Regions from separate parts of the Streptomyces sp. A5-4 genome, predicted to be linked through region 2. Evidence: riboswitches for the same ligand, from Rfam matches in the RefSeq annotation. Region 2 holds a riboswitch; the other holds the start of a gene.
The links. Region 2 has a riboswitch for glycine ahead of gcvT (glycine cleavage system aminomethyltransferase GcvT). Riboswitches for the same ligand answer to the same signal wherever they lie in the genome.

Region 1 (7,278 bases), 5.3 Mb from region 2:
CTGCGAGGGCCCCTACATCGCGTCCAGCGAGCGAGCCCTGCGCCAGGCCGAGACCATGAACGGCCGCTACCAGCCAAGGCTCCTGTCCGTGCCCGAGCTCTACATGCTCAATCTGTGGCTGCATGGTGAGCCGGAGGCGGACGCCTCCGACGACATGCCTCTCCCGACCGATGTGCTGGTGCCCCTCGCGCCGGCCCCGCCCGGCATCGCGTCGCACCATCCGCACCCGGTCGCCGACCTGCTGACCGTACTGACCAACCGGCTGAACCCCGCGCCCCTCCTCGGCCAGCCCGCCTGACCGCGGCGCCGGACCTCTTCGTGCCCCGTGACCGGTACTGGTCACGGGGCACAGTCCTGCCCCGAAAGGAGTAGCCCGTACCGGCCCCCCCGAACCACCCAAAGAGACACCCCAGTTGAGCTGAACCGTCCGCACGAGTGATGCGTCATCAATCAGTAACGAGAGCTGCCGTGAAATCCCTGCGGAAAGACGTCCGTAGGGCAACACTGGGAACGGACCGATTGATACGGGGGCGGTTATGAACACCGCATCGAACCACAGGACACTCACTACAACGCAGCGAAAGAACCCTTCCATGTGTCAGCACCAGCCAGCCTGCCCATCAGCCGAATCCGCCGATCGGGAGGCCGCCCATCTCACGGCGCACCACCCTGAGCAGGGCTGGAGCCTGCTGTGCAACGGAGTCCTCCTGTTCGAGGACACCGGTGAGCTGCTGCCGGACGGGCAGATCATCGCTCCGCACCGCCCGCTGGACGTGGTGACCGCCGCGTAGCACCGGGCAGTACAACGAGGGGCCGGCCCGGAGAATCCTCCGAACCGGCCCCGACGCGTGTCCGCGCCCGTCCTCTGCGGCCCAGTGGCCGCGAGCACGTCAGTTGTCGTACTCGTCCAGCGGCGGGCACGAGCAGACAAGGTTGCGGTCGCCGTACGCACCGTCGATACGACGCACCGGCGGCCAGTACTTGTCCGCGGCCGAGACTCCGGCCGGGAAGACCGCCTCTTCACGGCTGTACGCGTGCTCCCACTCCCCGCCCAGCGCGGCCGCGGTGTGCGGCGCGTTGCACAGCGGGTTGTCGTCCGCGGGCCACTCGCCCGAAGCGACCTTCTCGATCTCGCCACGGATCGCGATCAGCGCATCGCAGAACCGGTCAATCTCCGACAGGTCCTCGCTCTCGGTGGGCTCGATCATCAGCGTGCCGGCCACCGGGAACGACATCGTCGGCGCGTGGAAGCCATAGTCGATGAGGCGCTTGGCGATGTCGTCGACGCTCACGCCCGTCGACTTCGACAGCGGCCGCAGATCGACGATGCACTCGTGCGCCACCAGCCCGTTTGGGCCGGCGTAGAGGACCGGGAAGTGCGGCTCCAGCCGCTTGGCGATGTAGTTCGCCGCGAGCACGGCGACCTGCGTCGCGCGCTTGAGGCCCTCGCCGCCCATGAGGCGTACGTACGCCCAGGAGATCGGCAGGATGCCGGCCGAGCCCCACGGAGCGGCCGAGATCGGGCCGACGCCCGTCCGCGGTCCGGCCGTCGGCTGGAGCGGGTGGTTCGGCAGGTACGGCGCGAGGTGCGCCCGCACGCCGACCGGACCGACACCGGGGCCGCCGCCGCCGTGCGGGATGCAGAAGGTCTTGTGCAGGTTCAGATGGGAGACGTCCGAGCCGAACTTGCCCGGCTTGGCGAGGCCCACCAGTGCGTTGAGGTTCGCGCCGTCCACATACACCTGGCCGCCCGCGTCGTGCACGGCCGCGCAGATGTCGCTGATGTGCTCCTCGAACACACCGTGCGTGGACGGGTAGGTGACCATGAGCACCGCGAGCTCATTGCCGTGCTGCTCGATCTTCGTGTGCAGGTCCTCGACGTCGACGTCGCCGTCGTCGCGCGTCTTGACGACGACGACCTTCATCCCGGCCATCACCGCGCTCGCCGCGTTGGTGCCGTGCGCGGACGACGGGATGAGACACACCGTGCGCTGCGTGTCCCCGTTGGCCCGGTGGTAGGCGCGTACGGCGAGCAGGCCGGCGAGCTCACCCTGCGATCCGGCGTTGGGCTGGATGGACACCGCGTCGTACCCGGTGACCTCGGCGAGACGTTCCTCCAGCTCACGGATGAGCGTCAGGTAGCCCTGTGCCTGCTCGACCGGTGCGAAGGGGTGGATCTGCCCGAACTCGGGCCAGGTGACCGGCTCCATCTCCGTGGTCGCGTTCAGCTTCATGGTGCAGGAGCCGAGCGGGATCATGCCGCGGTCGAGCGCGTAGTCCCGGTCGGCGAGCTTGCGCAGGTAGCGCAGCATCGCGGTCTCGGAGCGGTGCTGGTGGAAGACCGGGTGGGCCAGGTAGTCGTCGGTGCGCAGCAGCTCCGCGGGCAGCGTCTCGGCCGTCGACACGTCCAGCGCCTCCAGGTCGCCCTCGACACCGAAGGCCGACCAGACCGCGGCGATCTCGGCGCGGGCCGTCGTCTCGTCGCAGGCGATGGAGAGGGTGTCGGCGTCGACCAGGCGCAGGTTGACCCCGCCCTCACGCGCCGCGGCGAGGATCTCGGCGGCCTTGCCGGGGACGCGCGCGGTGAGAGTGTCGAAGTACGAGCCGTGCACGATCTCCACGCCGCCCGTCCGCAGGCCCTCGGCGAGCAGCACGGCGTACCGGTGCGTGCGGCCGGCGATGGAGCGCAGCCCGTCCGGGCCGTGGTAGACGGCGTACATCCCGGCCATCACCGCGAGCAGCACCTGCGCGGTGCAGATGTTGCTGGTGGCCTTCTCCCGGCGGATGTGCTGCTCACGCGTCTGCAGCGCCAGCCGGTAGGCCTTGTTGCCGTCGGCGTCGACGGACACACCGACGAGCCGGCCGGGCAGGCTGCGGGCGAACTTCTCGCGTACGGCCATGAAGCCGGCGTGCGGGCCGCCGAAGCCCATCGGTACACCGAAGCGCTGGGTGGTGCCCACCGCGATGTCCGCGCCCAGCTCGCCGGGCGAGGTGAGGAGCGTTAGGGCCAGCAGGTCGGCGGCGACGGTGACGATCGCACCGAGCTCGTGCGCCTGCTCGACGACGGGCTTGATGTCGCGTACGACGCCGGAGGCGCCCGGGTACTGCAGCAGCACACCGAAGACGCCGCGCTCGGCGACCTCGGCCGGGATCCCGTCGCGCAGATCGGCGACGACGACCTCGACACCGGTCGGCTCGGCGCGGGTCTGGATCACCGCGACGGTCTGCGGGAAGGCGTCCGAGTCGATCAGGTAGACGCCCTTCTTGACCTTGCCGACCCGGCGGGAGAGTGCCATCGCCTCGGCGGCGGCGGTGCCCTCGTCGAGCAGCGAGGCGCCGGAGGTGGGCAGCCCGGTCAGCTCGGCAACCATCGTCTGGAAGTTGAGCAGCGCCTCCAGCCGGCCCTGCGAGATCTCCGGCTGATAGGGCGTGTACGCCGTGTACCAGGAGGGGCTCTCCAGCACGTTGCGCAGGATCACCGGCGGGGTGAAGGTGCCGTAGTAGCCGAGCCCGATCATCGGGGCGAGCACCTGGTTGCGGTCCGCGAGCGTGCGCAGCTCGGCCTGTACCTCGGCCTCGGTGCGCGCGTCCGGCAGGGCCAGCGCCTCGGTGCTCTTGATGACATCCGGCACCGCGGCCGCGGTCAGCTCGTCGAGGGAGCCGTAGCCGACCTGGGCGAGCATCTTGGCCTGCGCTGCGGCATCGGGGCCGATGTGGCGCTGCTCGAAGGGGATGCCACGCTCGAGCTGTGAGAGCGGAATGCGGTTAGCGGTCATCTGCGGAAGGCCTCCTGGTCTGACGCGACCTGCGAGGGGCACCATTGCGGGTACCCCGGACGGCCTCCCCCTCTGTCATCTCAACCTGAGAGCTTCACCGGGGCGCGAAAAACACGCTCCGACTTTCACCGTCGGTGAGGGAAGGCTCCGTCCGGGCGGTGCTCTGTGCAGAGACATGCCCGTGCGACTCCCACCCTGCTTTCCAGAGTGACCTCGTCCATGCGGTACGGGGGCCTGAGAGATTCCGGGGAGGATTTGCTCCTTCGGCGCCTCCGGCACGTTCACGTTCGCCGGAGGACTCTCCCGCACGGGGTCAGCAGCCGTCAGCCAGCCTACCAGCGAGCCCCGTCGCCCATCCCTCAAGTGGCCGTAGTCCCCAATGTGCACTTTCGTAGTGTTTACGGAGCAGTTGCGATCAGTTGGAGGGACCGTGCAGACCGACATCGATCCGCGCAGCCTGATCGGCCGCAAGGCGTACGACCGCAATGGCACCAAGATCGGAACGGTGGACGAGGTGTACCTCGACGACGCCACGGGAGTCCCCGAGTGGGCGGCCGTACGCACCGGGCTCTTCAGCCGCGACGCCTTCGTGCCCCTGGAGCCGAGCGAGGTCGTGGAAGATTCGCTGCGCGTCCCCTTCGAGCGGGCACTCATCAAGGACGCCCCTGACTTCGGCGTGGGCCGCCACCTCTCCCCGGAACAGGAACTGCAGCTCTACCACCACTACGGGCTAGAAATCTCGCCGCCCGCGCCCGACGGCGACTTCGGCCGGCTGGCGGGCGAGGACACCACCTGATCCTCTCGGCCCGCCGAATCCCCCGGCTCCGCCTGCTCCTGCGCCGCCCGCACCAACGGGAGCGGCTCGGAGGGCTCCAGGTCCGGATCGTCCACCTTGAAGGTCCGTACCCACCCGGGCCTGGAGGTCGGCTCCTCGAAGCGCACCGTGACCCGCCCGAGACCACTGCCCTGCACCCAGCCCGCTCCATGCTCGGCATGGCGCACATCGTGTCCCGCGTGCCACCGCCGCTCCGGCGGCGGCTCCGGCGCCCGCTCCACCGCCGCTCTGCCCCCGTACGGCTCCCCCTCCCCCGTCTTTCCTTCCTCGGCCCCCGCCTCCTCACCCGCCGCCTCCTCCGTCGCTGCCTTCTCTGTCGCCGCCTTCTGCGTCTCCGCCCTCTCGGTCTCCGCCCGCTCCGTCGCCACCTGGGCGAAGAGATCCTCCTGGGTGTAGTCCGCGAGCCCGGTGACCCCTACGCCGAGCAGCCGCACCCCACCCGTGGTGTCCACCGACTCCAGCAGCCGCCCCGCGGCCTCCCGCACCACGGCGGGATCGTCGGTGGGACCGCGCAGGGTCTCGGAGCGCGTCAGAGTCGAGAAGTCGTACCGCCGCACCTTCAGCACAACTGTCCGGCCCGACCGACCGGCCGCCCGCAGTCGCACCACGCACCGGTCGGCCAGCCGCCCCACCTCGGCCCTGATCCTGACCCGATCGTGCAGGTCCACCTCGAAGGTGTCCTCGACGGACACGGACTTCGCGTCCCGCTCGGGGACGACGGGCCGGTCGTCGTACCCGGAGGCCATCCGGAAAAGCGAGGCCCCGTGCGCCTTCCCCAGCAGCCGTACGAGCTCGTCCTCGCCCGCCCCGGCCAGGTCCACGACCGTCGTCATCCCGGCACGCCGCAGATGCTCCCCGGTGGCCGGCCCGACCCCGGGCAGAATCCGCACCGGCATCGGCGCCAGCAGCTCCCGCTCGGTGCCCGGCTCTATGAGCACCAGCCCGTCGGGCTTCGCCTGCTCCGAGGCGATCTTCGCCAGCATTTTGGAGCCCGCGAGCCCCACCGACCCGGTGAGCCCGGTGACGGCCTTGATGTCCGTTCGCAAGCGCTCTCCGGCCGTCCGGGCGGAGGCGGCGTCGTCGGCCACGCCACCCGCCTCCAGGTCCACGAAGGCCTCGTCCAGGCTCAGCGGCTCCACCAGCGGCGACAGCCGCCCGAGCAGCTCCATGACCTGGTCGCTCACCGCCCGGTACAGGGCGAAACGCGGATTGAGATACGCGGCGTTCGGGCACAGGCGCCGGGCCTGCGCGACCGGCATCGCCGAGTGCACCCCGAATCGTCTCGCCTCGTACGACGCGGTGGCGACGACCCCCCGCGTCCCGATCCCCCCGACGACCACCGGCTTTCCGCGCAGGCTCGGCTTCGACGCCTGCTCCGCGGCGGCGTAGAAGGCATCCATGTCCAGATGCAGGATGGTCGGTACGGGTCTCACATCACCGATGCTGCCGTACGGCACTGACAATCGGCCGCCGGCAGCGCGAAGAGGTGGTCAGACAGCCTTGTTGCGGCGTCGCGCGAGCTCGTCGGCGGGGTTGCTCCCGACGAGGGTCTCGCCGGTGTCGACCCGCTCGCCGTGCAGCTGGGACAGGGCGCTCTCCACGTCCCGCCACACCACGCCCACAGCGATCCCGAACACTCCCTGGCCGCCCTGGAGAAGCTCGACGACCTCATCGGGCGAGGAGCACTCGTGCACCGTCGCGCCGTCGCTCATCAGCGTCATCCGGTCGAGATCCTTGAACCCGCGGGCCCGAAGGTGCTGCACCGCCGTCCGGATGTTCTGCAGCGCGACACCGGTGTCCAGGAATCGCTTCACGATCTTGAGGACCACGACGTCCCGGAAGCTGTACAGACGCTGTGTGCCCGACCCGTAGGCGGGTCTGACGCTCGGCTCGACCAGCCCGGTGCGGGCCCAGTAGTCGAGCTGCCGGTACGTGATCCCCGCAGCCGCACACGCGGTCGGCCCCCGGTATCCGACGCTCTCGGTCGGTGCTGCCTCACCCGTGGCCGACGCTACGGCCTGCTGCCTCGCGGTGGGTTCTACCGCATTGCCGTAAAGCGGATACGGCCCGCCCGCCACCGTACCGTCGCCGCTGCTTCTCACGCCGACCTCCGTCCTTGACCTGCCCTTGTCGACGGTAGGCAGTCGCTTGGGGTGCGTCAACGATCGCCGCGCTCGCCGCGCCGAGTGATAATCACCCTAAGAGTGGTTTCCCGGGTGCCTCTTTCGGGAACGGCTCCTCGAATGTCCCGACGCGAAGGTCACTGGCTGTTGGTCCCGAAGTCCTCGGGGGAGATCTGGTCGAGGAACTCGCGGAACTTCTCCACTTCGTCCTCCTGCTCGTCCGGGATCGCGATCCCGGCGTCATCGAGGACACCGTCACTTCCGTAGATCGGCGTTCCGGTGCGCAACGCCAGCGCTATGGCGTCCGAGGGCCTCGCACTCACCTCGACTCCGCTGGCGAAGACCAGCTCGGCGTAGAAGACCCCTTCCCGCAGGTCGGTAATGCGCACTTCCGTGAGCTCCTGGCCGACCGCTTCGAGTACGTCCTTGAAGAGGTCATGGGTCAGCGGCCTGGCAGGGGCCATCCCCTGCTGGGCAAAAGCGATCGCGGTCGCTTCTCCCGGCCCGATCCAGATGGGAAGGTACCGGTCGCCTCCCACTTCAC
Region 2 (7,278 bases):
AAGTTCTCCTCGAAGGCGGCACGCACGCCGGCGAAGCGGTCGTCGCACTGGCCATGGACGGTTGGCACGGGCTGAGTCATGGGTCCCCTCCGGACGGCACTCGATGGCCAGGACCGTACCGACTGGTCGGACTGGCGGGAAGAGGGCGGCGGGAAGACGGTGGCGGGAGCGAGTGGGGGAGAGCCAGGGAACGGAGAATGCCCGCACCGAGGAAATCGGCGCGGGCATTCACTCGAAGCCGTACGACTGACGGCTCCACCTCATGCTGATTCAGGTCAGATGTTGACGCCGAAGTCCGTCGCGATGCCGCGCAGGCCCGAGGCGTAGCCCTGGCCGACGGCGCGGAACTTCCACTCCGCGCCGTTGCGGTAGAGCTCGCCGAAGACCATGGCGGTCTCCGTCGACGCGTCCTCGGAGAGGTCGTAGCGGGCGAGCTCCTTGCTGTCCGCCTGGTTGATCACGCGAATGAACGCGTTGCGAACCTGGCCGAAGCTCTGACCGCGGCTCTCACCCTCGTGGATGGAGACGGGGAAGACGATCTTGTCGACCTCGGCGGGAACCGTCGAGAGGCCCACCTTGATCTGCTCGTCGTCGCCCTCGCCCTCACCGGTGGTGTTGTCACCGGTGTGCTCCACGGAGCCGTCGGGGCTCTTGAGGTTGTTGAAGAAGACGAAGTGCTGGTCCGAGACGACCTTGCCGCTGGCGTCCACCAGCAGGGCGCTGGCATCGAGGTCGAAGTCGGTCCCGGTCGTGCTGCGTACGTCCCAGCCCAGGCCTACCGTGACGGCGGTCAGGCCGGGGGCCTCCTTCGAGAGCGAGACGTTGCCGCCCTTGGAGAGACTGACACCCATGAAGATCCCTGCTCAATCCGGCGCGGGCCACGCCCCTTGACGATCTCTTTGCCCAACCCGCCAACGGATGCGGAGCCCGGTCAGTTCCCGAAAGTTCCTCGTAGTCCTCCGAATGGCCGCGAAGTCATTCCGGGGCGATGGTGAGGGCCATCTCCGGCCGGTCCCACATCACCGCGGGCGGCCGTGCGAGCACGGTTCCGGTCCGCTCGGCGCCCACTCCGAGGTAGAACCCCTCGGCGGGCGGATGCGCGACGACACGCACCTCGTCGACCCCGGCGGCCCGCGCCTCGCCACGCAGATGCGCGACCAGCCGCCGGCCGATGCCGCGGCCCTGGGCGGCGTCGGAGACGAACATCAGGTCGAGCTCGGGCGGATCGATCGGGTCGAGGACGAGGGCGTAGAACCCGAGCACCCGCTCGACGGAACCGTCCGGCCCACCGGCCGCCCCGCACCCGCCGGAATCCGGCGGCGAACCGGCGTCCGGGGCAAAGCCGCCCGCGACCGCCACGAAGACCCGATGGGCCTCGATGTAGTCGGGCCCCACCCGGTATCCGGCGATCATCGGGGCGTACGGGCCCTCGTAGGCGCGGGAGGCCCGCACGATCCGGGTGAGCCGCTTCGCGTCCCGCGCGACGGCCCGCCGGATCCGTACGGCCCCGGGGCCGGTCCCGGGGCTCCGGCTCAGCACTCGATGACGTTGACCGCGAGACCGCCGCGCGCCGTCTCCTTGTACTTGACCTTCATGTCGGCGCCGGTCTCCTTCATGGTCTTGATGACCTTGTCCAGGGACACCTTGTGCTGGCCGTCGCCGCGCATTGCCATCTTCGCCGCCGTGACGGCCTTGACCGCGGCCATGCCGTTGCGTTCGATGCACGGGATCTGCACGAGGCCGCCGACCGGGTCGCAGGTCAGGCCGAGGTTGTGCTCCATGCCGATCTCGGCCGCGTTCTCGACCTGTTCGGGGGTGCCGCCGAGCACCTCGGCCAGGGCGCCCGCGGCCATTGAGCAGGCGGAGCCGACCTCGCCCTGGCAGCCGACCTCGGCGCCGGAGATGGAGGCGTTCTCCTTGAAGAGCATGCCGATCGCGCCGGCGGAGAGCATGAAGCGGACGATGCCCTCCTCGTCGGCGCCGGGCACGAAGTTCATGTAGTAATGCAGGACGGCGGGGATGATGCCGGCGGCGCCGTTGGTGGGGGCGGTGACGACCCGGCCGCCCGCCGCGTTCTCCTCGTTGACCGCCATCGCGTAGAGGGTGATCCACTCCATGGCGTGGGCCAGCGGGTCACCCTCGGCGCGCAGCTGGCGGGCCGAGTTCGCGGCGCGGCGGCGGACCTTGAGGCCGCCGGGGAGGATGCCCTCGCGCGACATGCCGCGTGAGACGCAGGCCTGCATGACGCCCCAGATCTCCAGGAGCCCCTCGCGGATCTCGGTCTCGGTGCGCCAGGACAGTTCGTTCTCCAGCATCAGCGCGGAGATGGAGAGTCCCGTCTCGCGGGAGAGGCGCAGCAGCTCGTCGCCCGTTCGGAAGGGGTACTTGAGCACTGTGTCGTCAGGGATGATGCGGTCCTCGCCCACCGCGTCCTCGTCGACGACGAAGCCGCCGCCCACCGAGTAGTAGGTCTTCTCCAGGAGGGGGCTGCCCGCGGCGTCGTATGCGAAGAGGGTCATGCCGTTGGCGTGGTAGGGCAGGGAACGCCGCCGGTGCAGGATCAGCTGGGTCGACTCGTTGAAGTCGATCTCGTGGTCCGTGCCGATCTCGGTGAACAGCAGCCGCAGCCGGCCGCTCTTCCTGATCCGCTCGACATCCGCGTCGGCGGCCTCCACATCGACGGACTTGGGCGAGTGGCCCTCAAGACCGAGCAGCACGGCCTTGGGCGTGCCGTGCCCGTGGCCGGTCGCGCCGAGCGAGCCGAAGAGCTCGCACCGTACGGACGCGGTCTGGGCGAGGATGCCGTCCTTCTTCAGCCGGCCCACGAACATCCGGGCGGCGCGCATGGGGCCCACGGTGTGGGAGCTGGACGGGCCTATGCCGATCGAGAACAGGTCGAAGACCGAGAGGGCCACGGGAGAACTCCTAGCTGATTGGTAGACGCCGTTGTCTGCCGGGTGGTGCGGGTGGGGGGCACGAGACGGGGCACCGCTCCCACTGTCCAGTGTGCGCGGTGCCCCGATGTTCAGTTGTGGTGCTACTGGGCTGTTCGGTACGTAACTACTTCAGACCAGGGTAGAGCGGGTGCTTGTCCGCCAGCGCGGTGACCCGGGCCGCCAGCCCGTCGCGGTCGTAGGTCGGCTTCAGCGCGGCGGCGATGATGTCCGCCACCTCGGTGAAGTCCTCGGTGGTGAAGCCGCGGGTGGCCAGCGCCGGGGTGCCGATCCGCAGACCCGAGGTGACCATCGGGGGCCGCGGGTCGTTCGGGACGGCGTTGCGGTTGACCGTGATGCCGACCTCGTGGAGGCGGTCCTCGGCCTCCTGGCCGTTCAGCTCGGAGTTGCGCAGGTCGACGAGGACCAGGTGGACGTCCGTGCCACCGGACAGCACGGAGACGCCGTGCTCGGTGACGTCGGACTGCACCAGGCGCTCGGCCAGGATGCGGGCGCCGTCCAGGGTGCGCTGCTGGCGCTCCTTGAAGTCCTCGGTTGCCGCGATCTTGAAGGAGACGGCCTTGGCCGCGATGACGTGCTCCAGGGGGCCACCCTGCTGTCCCGGGAAGACCGCCGAGTTGATCTTCTTGGCGAGCTCCTGTGTGGACAGGATCACACCACCGCGCGGACCGCCGAGGGTCTTGTGCGTGGTGGTGGTGGTGACGTGGGCGTGCGGCACCGGGTTGGGGTGCAGCCCTGCGGCGACCAGCCCGGCGAAGTGCGCCATGTCGACCATCAGGTACGCGCCGACCTCGTCCGCGATGCGGCGGAAGGCGGCGAAGTCCAGCTGACGCGGGTACGCCGACCAGCCGGCCACGATGAGCTTGGGCTGGGACTCCTTGGCGAGGCGCTGGACCTCGTCCATGTCGACCTCGCCGGTGGCGTCGTCGACGTGGTACGCGACCACGTTGTAGAGCTTGCCGGAGAAATTGATCTTCATGCCGTGGGTCAGGTGCCCGCCATGGGCGAGGTTCAGGCCCATGATCGTGTCGCCCGGCTTGAGCAGCGCGAACATCGCGGCGGCGTTGGCCTGGGCGCCCGAGTGCGGCTGCACGTTCGCGTGCTCGGCGCCGAAGAGCGCCTTGACGCGGTCGATCGCGATCTGCTCGATCACATCGACGTGCTCGCAGCCGCCGTAGTAGCGGCGGCCGGGGTAGCCCTCGGCGTACTTGTTGGTGAGGACGGAGCCCTGGGCCTCCATGACGGCCACCGGAGCGAAGTTCTCCGAGGCGATCATTTCGAGGGTGGACTGCTGGCGGAGCAGCTCGGCGTCGACGGCGGCGGCGACGTCCGGGTCGAGCTCATGCAGGGGAGTGTCGAGAACAGTCATCACGGTCCCGTTCGAGTCGTCGGGGCTTCGGGCTTCGGTCTTAGTTGCCGGAGAGGGCGGTGTACTCGTCGGCGGTGAGCAGGTCGTCCGGCTCCTGCGTGACGCGCACCTTGAACAGCCAGCCGCCCTCGAACGGGGCGGAGTTCACCAGCGACGGGTCGTCGACGACATCCTGGTTGAACTCGGTGACCTCACCGGTCACCGGCGCGTACAGGTCGCTGACCGACTTGGTCGACTCCAGCTCACCGCAGGTCTCCCCCGCGGTCACCGCGTCGCCGACCTCGGGGAGCTGGGCATAGACGACGTCACCGAGCGCGTTGGCCGCGAACTCGGTGATGCCGATCGTCGCGACGCCGTCCTCGGCGGTCGCGAGCCACTCGTGCTCCTTGCTGTACCGCAGCTGCTGGGGGTTGCTCATGACCTGAATTCTCCTGTACGCGGGGGAGTGCTGAGGAACGGTGGTCTTGCTGGGTGAGACGCGCGTCTTGGACCGGCGGTCTACTTCTGGCGCTTGTAGAACGGCAGCGCGACGACCTCGTAGGGCTCGTGCGCGCCGCGGATGTCCACACCGACCCCGGGCGTGCCGGGCGCGGCGTGCGCCGGATCGACGTACGCGATGGCGATCGGCCTGCCCAGCGTCGGGGACGGGGCGCCCGAGGTGACCTCGCCGATGACCTTGCCGTCCGCGACGACCTGGTACCCGGCGCGCGGCACCCGGCGGCCCTCGGCGATCAGGCCGACGAGCTTGCGCGGCGGTGCGGTCTCGGCCCGCTCGGCGGCGGCCTCAAGAGCGGCGCGGCCGACGAAGTCGCCCTCCTTCTCGAACTTCACGACCCGGCCCAGACCCGCGTCGAACGGCGTCAGCGCGGTGGTCAGCTCGTGCCCGTACAGCGGCATGCCCGCTTCCAGCCGCAGCGTGTCGCGGCAGGACAGGCCGCAGGGGACGAGGCCGACGGGGGCGCCGGCCTCGGTCAGCGCCAGCCACAGCTCCTCGGCGTGCCGCGGATCGACGAACAGCTCGAAGCCGTCCTCGCCGGTGTAACCGGTGCGCGCGATGAGCGCCGGGACGCCCGCGACGGTGCCGGGCAGGCCCGCGTAGTACTTCAGCCCGTCCAGATCGGCGTCGGTCAGGGACTTCAGGACGCCGGGGGACTCCGGGCCCTGAACGGCGATCAGCGCGTACGCGTCACGGTCGTCACGTACGTCGGCCTCGAAGCCGGCGGCGCGGGCGGTCAGGGCGTCGAGCACCACCTGGGCGTTTCCCGCGTTGGCGACGACCATGTACTCGGTGTCGGCCAGCCGGTAGACGATCAGGTCGTCCAGGATCCCGCCGTCCTCCTGGCAGATCATGGTGTAGCGGGCGCGGCCGAGGCCGACCGTGCCGATGTTGCCGACCAGCGCGTGGTTCAGCAGGGCGGCGGCCTGCGGGCCTGTGACGGTGATCTCGCCCATGTGGGAGAGGTCGAAGAGACCGGCGTACGTGCGTACGGCGAGGTGCTCGTCGCGCTCACTGCCGTACCGCAGCGGCATGTCCCAGCCCGCGAAGTCGGTCATGGTCGCGCCCAGCGAGCGATGCAGCGCGTCGAGGGCGGTGAGACGGGGGACATTGCTCATGTGTGGGGCTCCCAGGGCATGACAGGCGAGGACACATCCTCCCCATCTGTCATCGGAACCTGAGAGGTTCACCACGACCGCACGTAAGTGTGGTCATGACTTGCACCTTGGGTGGAGCCGCCACGAAGGCGGCTCGCTTTTCAGATCTGCCTCGCCCGCGCGGTTCGGGGCCTGAGAGATTCAAGGGAGGAACTTGCTCCTTCGGCGTCCTGAGCGGCACCAGACGAACTGGGTGCTCCGGACTCTCCCGCGCGGATTCAAGCGGCCGTTATGGAGTTGGCGGGCACATCATTGCACGCATCGCGGGGAAGCGGGTCGGGCGGGCCGAAGCGGACCTCACCCGGCCGCATCCGCAAATGGCTTGTGGCGCATTACCTTTTCTTTACACTTCTTGGGCAAGGGTGGGGGACCCGACATGGGGGAGTGCGATGACGGTGCAGCAGCCTGGTGCGTATTACGCGACGAGCGCGGGGGTCGCGCGCGACGTGGTGCCCGCACAGCAGGCCGCGCCGGCCGGGGAGACGGCCCGTCGGCCCGTGTTCACCGTCCGTGATCTGCGCGGGCGTGCCGGCCGCAGCCCAGGGAGCCTGGTCTTCGCGGCGGGGGACGTGGTGGTCGTCTCCGGACTGCCGGGCAGCGGCAAAAGCACCCTGATCCGGCGCGCGGCGGCTGCCCGCCGCATCGACTCGCAGGATGTGCGCGAGCGATGGGAGCGCCGGATGCCGCGCCTCCTGCCGTACGCGCTCTACCGCCCCCTCGTCCGCGTCGCGCACTACGCCGGTCTGCGGCGCGCCCTGCGCTCCGGCGAGAGCGTCGTCGTGCACGACTGCGGCACGCTCGCATGGGTGCGGGGCTGGCTGTCGCGCGACGCCCGGCGCAGAGGCGCGGCGCTGCACCTGTTACTGCTCGACGTCACGCCCGAGGTGGCGCGGGCCGGGCAGCAGGAGCGTGGCCGTGGTGTCTCGGGTTACGCCTTCGCGCGCCACCGCCGGGCCGTGGCGCGGCTGGTGCGCGACGCGGAGGGCGGCACGCTGCCGGCCGGGTGCGCCTCGGCCGTACTGCTCGACCGGGCGGCGGCGACCGCGCTGACGGCCATCGACTTCGCGTAGTTGGTCCGAGCGGCGGTCGGGCCTCTCCGAACGGCGGCCCGACTCCGGCGACCGGACGGCGCGACCGGACAGCGCGACGGGACCCGGGCCGCATCGGGCACGCGGACCGGGTCCCGCCGTCGCACGGGCGCCCGTGGTCGCTAGACCGCGGGAAGAGCCGGTACGCCCGGCGCCGGCAGCGTCGGCACCGCCGGCACCGCCGGCAGCGGCACCGGCAGGGGCAGGGGCAGCT

Region 1: it holds a riboswitch for glycine, as region 2 does, so the genes downstream of both, gcvP (aminomethyl-transferring glycine dehydrogenase) here and gcvT (glycine cleavage system aminomethyltransferase GcvT) in region 2, are expected to answer to the same signal.

Annotation. Positions count from the first base shown of each region.
Region 1 is NZ_CP178591.1:942,539-949,816, forward strand. It holds gene ACLLJJ_RS04315 (hypothetical protein) at 1-298, shown strand, start outside; gene ACLLJJ_RS04320 (DUF5999 family protein) at 594-791, shown strand; gene gcvP (aminomethyl-transferring glycine dehydrogenase) at 891-3,776, opposite strand; glycine riboswitch at 3,842-3,987, opposite strand; glycine riboswitch at 3,989-4,092, opposite strand; gene ACLLJJ_RS04330 (PRC-barrel domain-containing protein) at 4,207-4,572, shown strand; gene ACLLJJ_RS04335 (DNA polymerase IV) at 4,500-6,044, opposite strand; gene ACLLJJ_RS04340 (MerR family transcriptional regulator) at 6,102-6,713, opposite strand; gene ACLLJJ_RS04345 (bifunctional nuclease family protein) at 6,872-7,278, opposite strand, start outside.
Region 2 is NZ_CP178591.1:6,229,134-6,236,411, forward strand. It holds gene ACLLJJ_RS29280 (serine hydrolase domain-containing protein) at 1-80, opposite strand, end outside; gene ACLLJJ_RS29285 (TerD family protein) at 276-851, opposite strand; gene ACLLJJ_RS29290 (GNAT family N-acetyltransferase) at 976-1,539, opposite strand; gene ACLLJJ_RS29295 (L-serine ammonia-lyase) at 1,533-2,915, opposite strand; gene glyA (serine hydroxymethyltransferase) at 3,061-4,323, opposite strand; gene gcvH (glycine cleavage system protein GcvH) at 4,364-4,741, opposite strand; gene gcvT (glycine cleavage system aminomethyltransferase GcvT) at 4,822-5,937, opposite strand; glycine riboswitch at 5,974-6,087, opposite strand; glycine riboswitch at 6,088-6,197, opposite strand; gene ACLLJJ_RS29315 (AAA family ATPase) at 6,366-7,046, shown strand; gene ACLLJJ_RS29320 (hypothetical protein) at 7,187-7,278, opposite strand, start outside.